One region of the Paenibacillus sp. p3-SID1389 genome, then DNA from elsewhere that is predicted to be linked to it. Evidence: riboswitches for the same ligand, from Rfam matches in the RefSeq annotation. Region 1 holds a riboswitch; the other holds the start of a gene.
The links. A riboswitch is a leader RNA that binds a small molecule or an ion and turns the genes downstream of it on or off. The one in region 1 is predicted to bind glycine.

Region 1 (6,229 bases):
TTGCGGTGCAACCATCGCATCTTCATGCACCATTACCGTTGCGCCTTCAATCGGCTCCCCAGTACGTTCATCGGTAATCGTTCCGGTGAGCGTACCTTTCGGAATCGGCTGCAGGGTGAAGTTGACCTTGGCGTTTACCTGATCGGCGATGGTCACATTGGCCGTTTGCGGATAATAGCCGTAGGCTTCCGCTTTCAGCGTGTAATCCCCAGCAACATGATTCAAGCTGTAGCGTCCGGTGGCTGGATCGGTTTTTACAGAGCGCCCGGTTTCCACCACCGTCACGGTTGCGCTGGCCGGCAGGCTGCTGATGCCGATGTCACCGGCTGGCTTCGCTTGTTTCACCTGCTGCTCGAATTCGGCCTTGCTTGTGCGGGTCAGCTTGTAGGCCGGCCCGGATTTTACGGCCTTGTCCGTTTTTGCTCCGGCTTCGCCAAGCACGTTTTGCGTCACCTGATCTTCCGGTGTATTTACGCTAAGCACCTGAACGTTGTCGATGTACCAGCCGGCTTTCACAACGCTGCCGTCCGTCGTTAAACGGAACCGCACCTGAACTTGCTCTCCGACATAATCTTCGAGATCGTAATAAGCGGTGCTCCAAACCTTGCCATTGGTGCTATGTGAAAATTTGCCCAGCTCGTTCCATGTCGTTCCGCCGTCGGAGCTGATTTCCACATAACCGTTATCATAATTGGTTTCAATTTCAAACCAATGATCAAACACAAGGGTAGCATTATCGACGGTGCTCAAATCGATCGTCGGGGAGATGAGCGAAGCATTTGTTCCATTCTCATAGTTGCTGTCGAGATCGGTTCCCCATACGTTTGGCTCGGAGACAGCGCTAGCCGGACCGGGTTCCACCGGGGTGCCGCGTTCCCATTCGTCCCGCGTGCCGCTGTGCGTCCAGCCGTTATCGCTGCTGCCGTCAAAGTTATCACTGAATACCGTCACCGGACGTACAACTGTCAGCTCCAGCTCATTGGATTTAGGGCCTTCGTTGTCACTGTAATCCGTAGCGGTGACCGCATAATAATAGGTATGATCCGTTTCAGTTGTTGTGTCGGTAAATTCCGTTTGGCCGCTTGTACCGATCACCTCATAACCGGAGCCCGAAGTGGTCGAGCGGTACACCGTGTACAATTTCACGTCCTCATCGGCGGACGGAGACCAGGACAACTCGGCACTGCCGGCAAAGTTCACGGAGCCGGTCAGATCGGCAGGTGCTTCAGGTGCGGTGGCGTCAGGTACTTGCAGGGACAGATCGTCCAGGTACCAACCGGCCTTATGCACGGAGCCGTCGCTGGTCAGTCCAAACTGCAGGTAAACTTGCTCACCGGCATAGTCGCGCAGGTCCAGGTATTGTGTTTTCCAGCCGTCGCTTGTGCCAGTGAATTCCGCTACCGGTACGAACGCGTAATCGGTGTCTAAAGAAGCGATATACACCGTGCCGATATCGTAGCCCTCCTCAAGGTCATACCAATGCTTAAAAGAGAGCAATGCCCCTTGCGGACTATCGGTCAAATTGATCGGCGGCATAAGCAGATACGAATTGCTGTTGGGGGCGTAGGTGCCGGTCAGATTGCTGGCGTACACCTTCTCACCGGAGTAGGCGCTGCCCGGTCCGCTGACTGGCGTTCCCCAAGCCCAAGTGTTGCCGGCTCCGCCAGACTGGAATCCGATGGGTTCCGACTCGAAATCTTGCAAATATCCGGGCTCGATCCCGGCTGACACCGTCACAGAATAGTGCTCGCTGTCAAATCCGTTATTGCCGTAATCATTCACGTGAATATAATATTCAAGGCCGGCTGTTCCGATCAGGAAAGCGGGGATGATGGCTTCATATACGCCATCCTTCTCGTTTCCGGATACCCGTGTGGCCGGAATATATAAATAATGGCTGGTTCCAGCTTCTTTCGCATAAAAATCGACCGACGTGACCGCCACCTCGTCGCTGACACGGGCGGATAATGTCAAATCAAAGCCTTCATATATTAAGGTAGGCGGCGTATGCTCTAGGACCGGTTCGTCCAAGTCTTCTCCGCCGGTCACCACGCGACCGGAGACGCTGCCGATCCCTTGGAGAACAGAGCCTACGGCGTTCAACGCATTTACAATGCCGTATCCATACCCGTTATTAGGGACTGTCTCATACTCGGCGTCTGTCCGCGGTGTGGCCGTGCTGGTCAGGATTTCCTCCAGCTGGTCTACCGTGAGGGAATGGTTGGCCTGCAGCAGCAAGGCAGCGATGGCTGTCGTATGCGGGCCTGCCATCGAGGTGCCGTCCCAGCCGCCTTCATAGGCACCACCGGGAACGGAGGACCGAATGTTGACCCCCGGTGCGGAAACTTCCGGTTTAATTTCACCGTAAGGCGAAGGTCCACGCAAAGAGAAATCCGCCAAATTCCCGTTGATGTCCGTAGCACCGGTGGCAAACGCTTCAGGATAGTTAGCTGGCGCAGCTACCGAACCGGGACCGCCGGGGTTGAAGATATCGGTGTTGCCCGCCGAGAACTCAGGGAAGATTTGCGCGCTTCTCCAAGCTTGTACGATCGGGCGGAACCATTCATCAATACCGGGGCCTCCTCCCCAGGAATTGTTCACCACGTCCGGAGCCAGCTCCGGATGCAGATTCCCTTCGGCATCCACCGGGGCGAGCAACCATTGGCCGCCGTCCAGAATGATGGCATCCGTGGTGGAGGGGTTAAAGATACGGACTGCGATCCATTTCGCCCCAGGCGCGACGCCGATCTGGTTCGAGCCGTCCGGCTCCGAACCAACCATCGTTCCCATGGTGTGCGTGCCGTGGCCGTGGCTATCGGTAGGCAGCGAAGCATGGCTGTGCGGATCATACCAGCTGAGTTCGGGATTCACGATATTGCCCGAAGCATCAAGGGCCCGCCATTTGCTCCGTAGAGCCGGGTGGTTGTAATCTACCCCGGTATCGAGGTTAGCTACAACGATGCCGGTGCCGTCGATGCCCATATTCCACACCTCGGGGGCATTGACCTGGGCGATGTTCCACTCGACGCTGCTTGGAGTAACGTCGGAGGGAGCTTGACTTGTGCCGCCCAGCGAAGAAGAAATTTCGTCGGCCGGTTTCACGGCAGGCTCTGCAGCCGCATCTTTGTGGATTTCAACCTTTTGCAGATGTCGTTCTTCATTCGGCAGAATTTTCTCCACTTCGGGGAAAAGGGCGATTTGCTCCAGTACTTCTTTCGAGCTTGTCACCGCCATGGCATTTACGATAAAGTAGCTTTTGTAGTCTTTCACCTCTCCGGATTGCTGGGCTTTCCGCAAGTATTCCTCCAGCGCATATTGGGTGCGGGAGGCCGTTTCGCGCAGGGCGCTGACAACGGAAGTCCGTACGGACAGCTTCGCGGCGGAAGGAGTGGATTTCTCCAGCTGGGCTTTCTGAAGAGCCAGCTTGGCGACCGAAGTTGTATCGGTCTGCTCCTTGAGTTTGACCAGGTAGGTGACGAAGTCGTCTTGCTTAAACTGGGTCTGCAATTTAGCGTCGATCTTGGCTTCGGCCACTTGGGGCGCGGTCGATCTCAGGCTGCTTTGTCCCGATACGCTGCTGCTGCTGGCGGAGGCGACGGGAACGAGAGTTAACGCAAGAAGGATCGACATGCCAAGCGAGAAAGGTTTGCGAAATCTCTTGAGACTTATCAACTTCTTCACTCCCTTTGATTAAGTTTTAAGCCCAACATCCATCCTGTGACGGCCGCCCGGAGAAACGAATAGCTGAGTCCGGACGCATTACGCCTGACAAAAATTGAAGCAAGTGCCTCTTGGGTACATCACCTCCTTCATGTAAAATAGTGGAAGCGGGTGTAAGTAAGTCATGGTGGATGTGGATGTGAGTTGAAGCCAATGCTGTGGAGAGAATCGTTTTAGTTTAGCAGGGGTCATAGAGTGAAGATAAGTTAACACGGAGCGCACCTTATTTTTCAACAATTCATAAAATAAGGTAAAATCTGGGGTTGTTACGGACAGTATATATCTGTAAAATCAGGTATACAAGTGGGTGGATGAGTAAAATATACATATTTTCTTATAAAAATAGGAAAAAATAACTAGAATTCAACGTGAACCACCGGAATTTATGTAAGATATCTTGACATCTTGCTGGCTTCGGTTTACATTAAGCACAAATTCATATCGGCGAATGAGGATGATGGGAGAGTCCGCGGGCTGATCCGAAAAGGGACGCCAGCTTAGCGGCACCGAAGGAGCAAGGGCCGGTCCTGCAGCCGGCAGCCGAATCTCTCAGGTACAAGGACCATGATCGGACGCCACTCTGGAGAGAGCGAACAGCCACCCAAGAGGTACATGGACCCGGATGTTAAGTTGAACCGGGAACATTAAACTTTCAGGTAACGGGGACAGAGCGAAAGGCAGCAGCCTTTTTGCTCTGTCTCTTTTTCGTCATAGAAAAAATGAGGGGAAGATGTAGCGATGCGATTTAAAAGCGTATTTTCTATTATCGGTCCGGCGATGATTGGGCCTTCCAGCTCACATACGGCCGGGGCTGTACGGATTGGACGATTTGCCCGTCAGCTGCTCGGAACCGCGCCGGTCAAGGCGGAGATTTGTTTCTACGGCTCCTTTGCCGAAACGTACAGCGGGCACGGTACCGATCTGGCCATCGTTGGCGGCATTCTGGATTACCGTACGGACGACGAGCGAATCCGCCAGTCGATGCAGGACGCTGAAAAGCAGGGGATTGAGGTGGTGTTTGCCACCGGAGTCCTGCCTGGGGCCCATCCGAATACGGTAAAAATAAAACTAACCCGCCAAGACGGAAGTCATATCGAGGTCATGGGGGCATCCATTGGCGGAGGGACGATCGTCATTCGCAACATCGACGGTTTTGAGGTGAAATGCTCAGGCGAGCTGCCGACGCTGGTCATCTCCCACGCAGACCGGCAAGGGGTACTGGCAGGGATTACGGCCTTGTTCAGCCGGGAGAACGTCAATATCGGCTACATTATTACCGATCGGAAAGGGCGGACCGCTGAGGCACTGACTGTTGTGGAAGCCGATTCGTCCATTCCGCCGGAATTAGTGGAGGCGATCCGTGCGTTGGAGCATGTCAGCCAAGTGTCCTATATTGATCTGACGAAGTAAAATGAGGAGGGAGCACGATGCGTTTTAAAAATTTACGTGAGCTGGCCCAGCTCTGTGAGCGGGAATCTCGCACGATTTCCAGCATTATGATTCAGGACCAGGTGGAAGAGAGCGGGCAATCGGAGGAAGAAATTTTGGCCGCCATGAACGAATACTACCAAATCATGAAAACGGCGGTGCATAAGGGGCTGACGGAGGATATCGTCTCCACAAGCGGGCTGACCGGCGGCGATGCCAAAAGGGTGGAGGCTTACCGCAATCGCAGTGAGACCTCGGTTGGTGACATCGCATGTCAGGCCATGGCTTATGCGCTGGCCGTGTCCGAGGTGAACGCTTCGATGGGCCGGATCGTCGCCACGCCGACGGCGGGCTCGTGCGGCATCATCCCCGGCGTGTTCGTCAGCGCCCAAGAGCGCTTCGGCTGGGAGGATGAGCATCTTGTGCGCGGGTTGTTTTGCGCGGGGGCCATCGGGTACGTGATCGCCAACAACTCGTTTATTTCCGGTGCAGAAGGGGGCTGCCAAGCAGAAATCGGATCGGCGATTGGGATGGCGGCCGGTGCAATGGTTGAGCTACGCGGTGGGACGCCGGAGCAGGCGGTGCACGCCGTTGGCCTCGCGTTAAAGAACACGCTGGGGTTGATCTGTGATCCCGTTGGCGGTCTCGTCGAAATTCCTTGTATCGTGCGTAACGGCTTTGGGGCGGTGAATGCGCTGGCTGCCGCCGATATGGCCTTGGCCGGTGTGCGCAGTGCGATCCCGTCGGACGAAGTCATCGACGTGATGCTGGAGGTGGGCTCGGCGATGCCCAGCCGCCATCGCGAAACCGCGCAGGGCGGGCTGGCACAAACGCCTACCGGCCGCAAAATCATGAAGGAGCTGCGAAGCCGGAAGAAGTAGAAGGAGTTGCTCCAAAGGTTTTCTTTTTTCAGAGGTAGGGTATGGATTTTGACGGTCGATGACCGAACCCACTTTGCGGGAAGCGACCATCGCGAGGATCGAGCCCGGGAAGATGACCAGTCCGGCATGGCTGGCGGTTAATCCGAAGCGATGCACTAAAATTTGCGGCAGCAAAAACAAGGTGGCAAAGCTGCCAGCGA
Region 2 (6,229 bases), on a different contig from region 1:
ATCACGTCCACCTCGTAAACTTCGGGAAAAGCGAGGCCTTCGCTCCGCAGCATGCCCTGCGGCACGAGATCTTCCTTCGGGACGGTCGGAACGTCGCATTCCGGCAGAGAATAGCCGATCCGCCCAGGGCGGCTGCGCTCAAAAATCAACAGTTCATCGGATTTCGTCGTCTCTTTTATTTCGAGCATATTGATTCCTCCAGTACGCGGGCGAATTGGTCAATTTCTGCTTTGCTGCGCTTCTCCGTCACGGCGATCAGCAGATGGCCGGCGAGTTCGGGATAGCTGCGACCCAGATCGTACCCGCCGATAAAGCCGGCGGCAAGCAGATCCCGCTGCAACTGAGCCGGGTCGGTGCCCTCCGGCAGCCGAAGCACAAACTCGTTGAAGAACGGCGACTCAAAAGCGGCGCTTACGCCAGGGATGGCGGTGAACACCTGTTTGGCATAATGGCTTTTCTGCAAATTCAGCTCCGCAACTTCGGCCATTCCTTGCTTGCCCATCACGGATAAGTAGACAGAGGCAGCCAAGGCAAGCAGGGCCTGGTTGGAGCAGATGTTGGAGGTTGCTTTCTCGCGGCGGATATGCTGCTCACGGGCTTGCAGTGTCAAGACGAACCCGCGCTTGCCGTTGCGATCGGTGGTCTGCCCGACGATCCGGCCGGGGATCCGGCGCATATGCGCTTCCGATACGGCGAAGAAACCGCAGGTTGGTCCGCCGAAGGAAGGAGCCAGCCCCAGCGGCTGGGCGTCGCCAACGACGATGTCGGCTCCAAGCTTGCCCGGCGCTTCCAGCAAGCCAAGTGCGAGCGGATTACTGCTGACGATCAGCAAGCTCCCTTGGGCATGGGCCAGTTCGCCGATGGCACGAAGATCCTCCAGGGAGCCAAAGAAGTTCGGGTTCTGGATCAAGACGGCAGCGGTGTCCTTGGTGACGGCCGCAGCAAGTGCCTCACGATCAATTACGCCTTGCTCCCAGCCAACCTCAACGATCTCCAGATTCAGACCGTGAGCGTAGGTGGCGAGCACCTCGCGTGCTTCCGGATGGACGGTGCGGGAGACGACAAGCTGTTTGCGTCTGGTGGCAGCCGCGGCCAGGTTGCCGGCTTCGGCTAAAGCGGTAGCTCCGTCGTACATGCTGGCATTGGCGACCTTCAGTCCGGTCAGCTCGCAGATGTACGACTGGAATTCGAAAATCGCCTGCAGCTCGCCTTGGCTAATTTCCGGCTGATACGGCGTGTACGCGGTATAAAATTCCGAACGGGACACGACGTGCTGAATGACGGAAGGAATGTGATGGTCATAAATCCCGGCACCAAGAAAGCTGGTGAATCGGTCGGTGTCGGCATTACGACCGGCAAGTTCTGCTAAGTGGCGGGTCAGCGCGTATTCGTCTAAACGAGGGGATACCGGGAGTTCACCTTGAATGCGAATGCTCTCCGGAATGTCCTTGAACAGCTCTTGGACGGAGCTTGCTCCGATCGTTTGCAGCATTTCCGCTTGGTCTTGTTCGGTTAACGGCAAATAACGATGTTTTAGCATCTGATTTCGTGTTCTCCTTTCACCGCTTGGCGGCAGGGTTTCGGCGATAGAACGGCAGCGGGACGACCTTGGCCTTCAGCCGCTTGCCGCGGATGTCGACCTCCACAATCGTGCCGGGTTTGGTATAGCGGTTGGTGAGGATCGCCATCCCGAGGTTTTTTTTCAGGGTAGGCGATTGCGTGCCTGTCGTGACTTCTCCGATCGGTTCCTCAGAGCCTTCGGCAAACACCGGGTAATGCGTACGCGGAATCCCGCGATCGATCATCTCCAGGCCGACGAGGCGGCGAGGGATGCCTTCATCCCGTTGTTTGATCAATGCATCGCGGCCGATGAAGTCGCCTTGCTCCAGCTTCACGAATCGGTTTAAGCCCGCTTCGAGCGGGGTGATCTCAGGTCCCAATTCCTGGCCGTACAGAGGCAGGCAAGCTTCGAAGCGCAGCGTATCTCTAGCGCCCAGCCCGGCCGGGAGAAGGCCATGGCTCTCCCCGGCCTCCATCAGTATGTCCCAAAGCGCTTGCGCTTGCTCGGCTGCTACATACAACTCAAATCCGTCCTCGCCGGTATACCCGGTTCTGGACAGCAAGGCAGGTATGCCGGCAATCCGCGCTTCCCGGATAAATGTGAACGGACGCAAGGCCCCTGGATCCTCCCCTTCGCTAAGAGGGGAGAGGAGGGAGGCGGCCAGCGGCCCTTGAACGGCAAGCAACGCCGTCTCGTCGGAGGCGTTCCGCATGGTTACACCTTCAGCAGGAAGGTGCTGCTGCAGCCAGTCCCAGTCTTTTTCAATATTCGAGGCGTTGACCACCAGCATGTACTTGCCTTCATCCAGTTGATAGATCAACAGATCGTCCACCACGCCGCCATCGGGATAGCAGAGCAAGGTGTATTGGGCTTTCCCCGGCTGAAGCAGAGTCACGTCGTTGGTTGTCATGTGTTGCAAAAAGCGTTCCGACTCAGGGCCCTCCACGAAAAATTCGCCCATATGCGATACGTCAAACAGACCGGCGCGCTCGCGCACGGCTTCGTGCTCTTTCTGGATGCCGCTGAACTGCACCGGCAGCTCCCAACCGCCGAAATCGATACAGCGGACTCCTTCATAACGCGCATATCCGGGATAGAGCGGCGTACGCCGCAATGCGGATTCGGACATTACCATCACCTCGTAAGGGCCGGATCGGCCAATTTTTGAGAACAGCAAAAAGGACAGGCCAAAGAAAACCCGCTAGCCTACCTAACGGTTCTTCCCGGCTCTGTCCCTTGTACCTGAGAGTTACCCTGTGCTAAGGCTCGAAGCTCGCGCAGGTTTCCCCTTGGGTGATTCACGTAGAGGACACCTCTACGTGAATGCTCTCCAGAGTTGCGTCCGGCAGAGGTCCTTTTGCCTGAGAGATTCACCGCTTCGCGGCTTGCTCCTTCGGCGTTACAATACGGTAATTGTAATCTCTCCCCCTGCCATCAACCGCAGCTTACACATCTCATTAATACTCAAAAACCGCCTAGATGTCAATAAAGTTATCATAATAATTTTAATTAAATTCGTTTACTGGAAAAGGCTACGCTTACATTTTGCTAGACTCTATCAAATGTGTTAATAATATTGACATAAGAGCTAGGTTTGGAATAATCTGAACGAGGGAAATACGAAGATAGATAATTCACAATGTGTAAGGTATGCTAGATCATCCGAAAGAGGAGGAGCAAGCTTTGGCTAGTGAGATCAGGGAAAACGTGTTGTACAGCGATGAGCATGAATGGGTGCTTGATTTGGGGGATGGGACGGTGAAGATCGGCATCTCCGACGTAGCCCAACATCGGCTGGGCGACATCGTGTTCGTGGAGCTGCCCGAACCGGGGCAGGAATTCGAAGCGCAGGAAGGCATCGGAACGATCGAATCCGTTAAGACGGTCGCCGATTTGTTTACGCCGGTCAGCGGGACTGTGCTGGCGGTGAACCGGGAGCTGGATACCGCGCCGGAGCTCGTGAATGAAGAGCCGTACGACGGGGGCTGGATGGTTCACATTCGTTTGAAGGAAGACGCAAACGTCGCGCTGGCGAATTTGATGGACGCGAAGGCGTATGCGGAATTTATCGAGAGATAAAGCAAGATTTCGGGCAAAGTAAGAAACTCGCGGTCAGCGTAATCGCGGAAGCCGCTGATGTTCGGTCAGCATAACTCCGCTATCGCTTGTCGCGAGTTGTTTTTTTAGGCATGATGCCCTTTGGGGGGCAACAGCAGGGAACGGTACAGCGCTTCAAACATAAATTCCAGCGCTTCCAGATGGCGCTTGGCCTTGGTGATGTTAGCCCCCCAGGCATAGATCCCGTGATTTTGCAGCAACAACGCGGGCACACTTGTATCCAGACTGCCCGGGATTTGCTTGAGGATGGCAGGGAGCTCGGCGGCGTTTGGCAGAATCGGCACTCGGATCTCCGCTTGCGTCTCCCATATCTCTAGGCTTTTGAGCAGTTCGTTTCCCTTGAGTGGGACGCCGCCATCCGCTGCGAAATAGTCGCTGAGCACATTATTGAACGTCGTATGTACGTGCGCGATCGCGCCGCAGCCGGTCATCCGGTAGATTCTCGCGTGTATCGGTGCGTCGGCGCAAGGCTTGAGCCGCGTTGGCTCACAGGGCGCGCCGGCGGAATCGACGAACAGCACGCCTGCCGGAGGGGAGGGTGCCGCTGACAGCTCCGACTTATACGTCTCGTCGGCTGTTACGGCAAACACGAACCGGTCCGGCGTATACCGGCCGACCCTCATCGACAAGCTGCCGCTGGAAGCGGGGAACCAACCGCGGGCGGCGAACTCCTCCCGCAGGCGTTGGATGGCGTCCAGCGCCGCTTGTTTTTCTTCCCATGGGATATCGACGTAGTTCATGCTGCCGTCCCCCTTTCATACTGGCCTTAAGTGCATTGCCGGCCATCGCTGCACCACACAGCTTCGCTGCTACAACAGCGCTTGTCTCACGGCTTCGCCCATTTCTTTCGAGCGTTCGGCAGCCCGGTGGACCGCAGCCTTTACGTTCGGCTGAAAGCTGCCGGCTTCCAGCACGCCGATCGCCGCTTGCGTCGAACCGTTTGGCGAGGTGATGTCCGCACGCAGCTTGGTAGGCGCTTCGCCGGTTTCCGACATCATGAGGGCAGCGCCCAGCACCGTTTGCACGGTAAGCTCGCGGGATTGCTCTGGTGTTAGCCCGCCTTCGATGCCCGCTTCAATCATCGCTTCCATCAGATAATAAACATATGCAGGTCCGCTCCCGGATACGCCCGTCAAAATTTCCATTTGTTCTTCAGGGATAACGCTAACCATTCCAACGGCTTCAAACATCGACAAGACTTGGGCGCGCTGCGCCTCGGTGGTCTCCGGAGAGAAGGAGATCCCGGTAGCTCCATGTCCGATGGAGCAGGAGGTGTTTGGCATCGTGCGAGCCACTGCGACCGGACTGCCAAGCAGGACTTGAATCGTCGCGATAGATAAGCCGGCGATCAGGGAGACGATCAACTGACCCTCGCGCAGAAGCGGTCCAAGTTCAGCCAAAGCTTCGCCGGCGTCCTTCGGCTTCATCGCCAGGACGATAATCGATGCATCCCGCAAGTAGACCCGTTTCGCGTCCTCTTCAGCCGCTGTTTGTACCTGGTAGGTTTGCGCTAAATAATCGAGCCGTTCCCGGTTCGAGCGATTCAGCATCACAATTTGATCCGCGCCAGCAACTTGCTTATGGAGCAAGCCGCGTACGATCGCTTCAGCCATCGAACCCGCTCCATAGAAACAGATGGTGGAGGCGGACAAAGTGGGTATGGTATTCATAGCATATGACCTCCGGTTTTAATGGTGGAAAAAAAGGGGGACACCCCGTTACTGCCGGATTTGTCCGTTCCCCTGGATGATATATTTACTTGAGGTGAGCGCAGTTAGGCCCATCGGTCCGCGGGCATGCAGCTTTTGGGTACTGATGCCGATCTCTGCGCCGAACCCGAACTCGAAGCCGTCGGTGAAGCGGGTAGAGGCGTTGTGGTAAACCGCCGCAGCGTCCACTTCTTGCTGGAACCGTTCGGCATTCGCGCTGTCCTGGGTAACGATGCACTCGGAGTGCTTCGTGCCAAAGCGGGCGATATGCGCCATCGCTTCGTCCAGGTTGCGAACGATTTTAACGTTGAGAATATAGTCGTTGTACTCCGTGGCATAATCTTCATCCGTCGCTGGCGCAGCCCAAGAGATTAGCTGTCTTGCAGCCTCATCTCCCCGCAGCTCGACCCCGGCTTCCTTGAAACGGTTCGCCAGCTCGAGCAAATGTTGTTCAGCGAATGCCTCATGCACCAGCAGCGTTTCCATCGAGTTGCAGACCGACGGGCGCTGAACTTTGGCATTCATAGCGATCTCCGTCGCCATCACGGGATCGGCCGAGGCATCCAAGTACGTATGGCAGATGCCGGCGCCCGTCTCAATGACCGGGACCGTGGCGTTTTGTACGACCGTTTGAATCAGAGAGCTGCCGCCGCGCGGAATCACGACGTCCAGCAATCCGTTTAGCTTTAGCATTTCGTCAACGGAGGAGCGGTTCGGATCCTCGATCAGCTGGACGGCATCGACCGGAACTTGAGTTCCCGCAAGTGCGCTATGGATGATCTCCACGATTTTTCGGTTGGAGGACAGCGCGGAGGAGCCGCCGCGCAGCACAACGGCGTTG

Region 2: another riboswitch for glycine. It lies ahead of gcvT (glycine cleavage system aminomethyltransferase GcvT); the one in region 1 lies ahead of sdaAB (L-serine ammonia-lyase, iron-sulfur-dependent subunit beta).

The regions. Positions count from the first base shown of each region.
Region 1 is NZ_JALXVO010000001.1:194,033-200,261, forward strand. Features, by position in the region: gene M3G15_RS00800 (S8 family serine peptidase) at 1-3,672, opposite strand, end outside; glycine riboswitch at 4,169-4,295, shown strand; gene sdaAB (L-serine ammonia-lyase, iron-sulfur-dependent subunit beta) at 4,459-5,130, shown strand; gene sdaAA (L-serine ammonia-lyase, iron-sulfur-dependent, subunit alpha) at 5,148-6,029, shown strand; gene M3G15_RS00815 (MFS transporter) at 6,185-6,229, opposite strand, start outside.
Region 2 is NZ_JALXVO010000019.1:39,476-45,704, forward strand. Features, by position in the region: gene gcvPB (aminomethyl-transferring glycine dehydrogenase subunit GcvPB) at 1-188, opposite strand, end outside; gene gcvPA (aminomethyl-transferring glycine dehydrogenase subunit GcvPA) at 176-1,540, opposite strand; gene gcvT (glycine cleavage system aminomethyltransferase GcvT) at 1,560-2,690, opposite strand; glycine riboswitch at 2,781-2,900, opposite strand; glycine riboswitch at 2,901-2,999, opposite strand; gene gcvH (glycine cleavage system protein GcvH) at 3,212-3,640, shown strand; gene mtnB (methylthioribulose 1-phosphate dehydratase) at 3,745-4,419, opposite strand; gene proC (pyrroline-5-carboxylate reductase) at 4,489-5,349, opposite strand; gene M3G15_RS10255 (glutamate-5-semialdehyde dehydrogenase) at 5,398-6,229, opposite strand, start outside.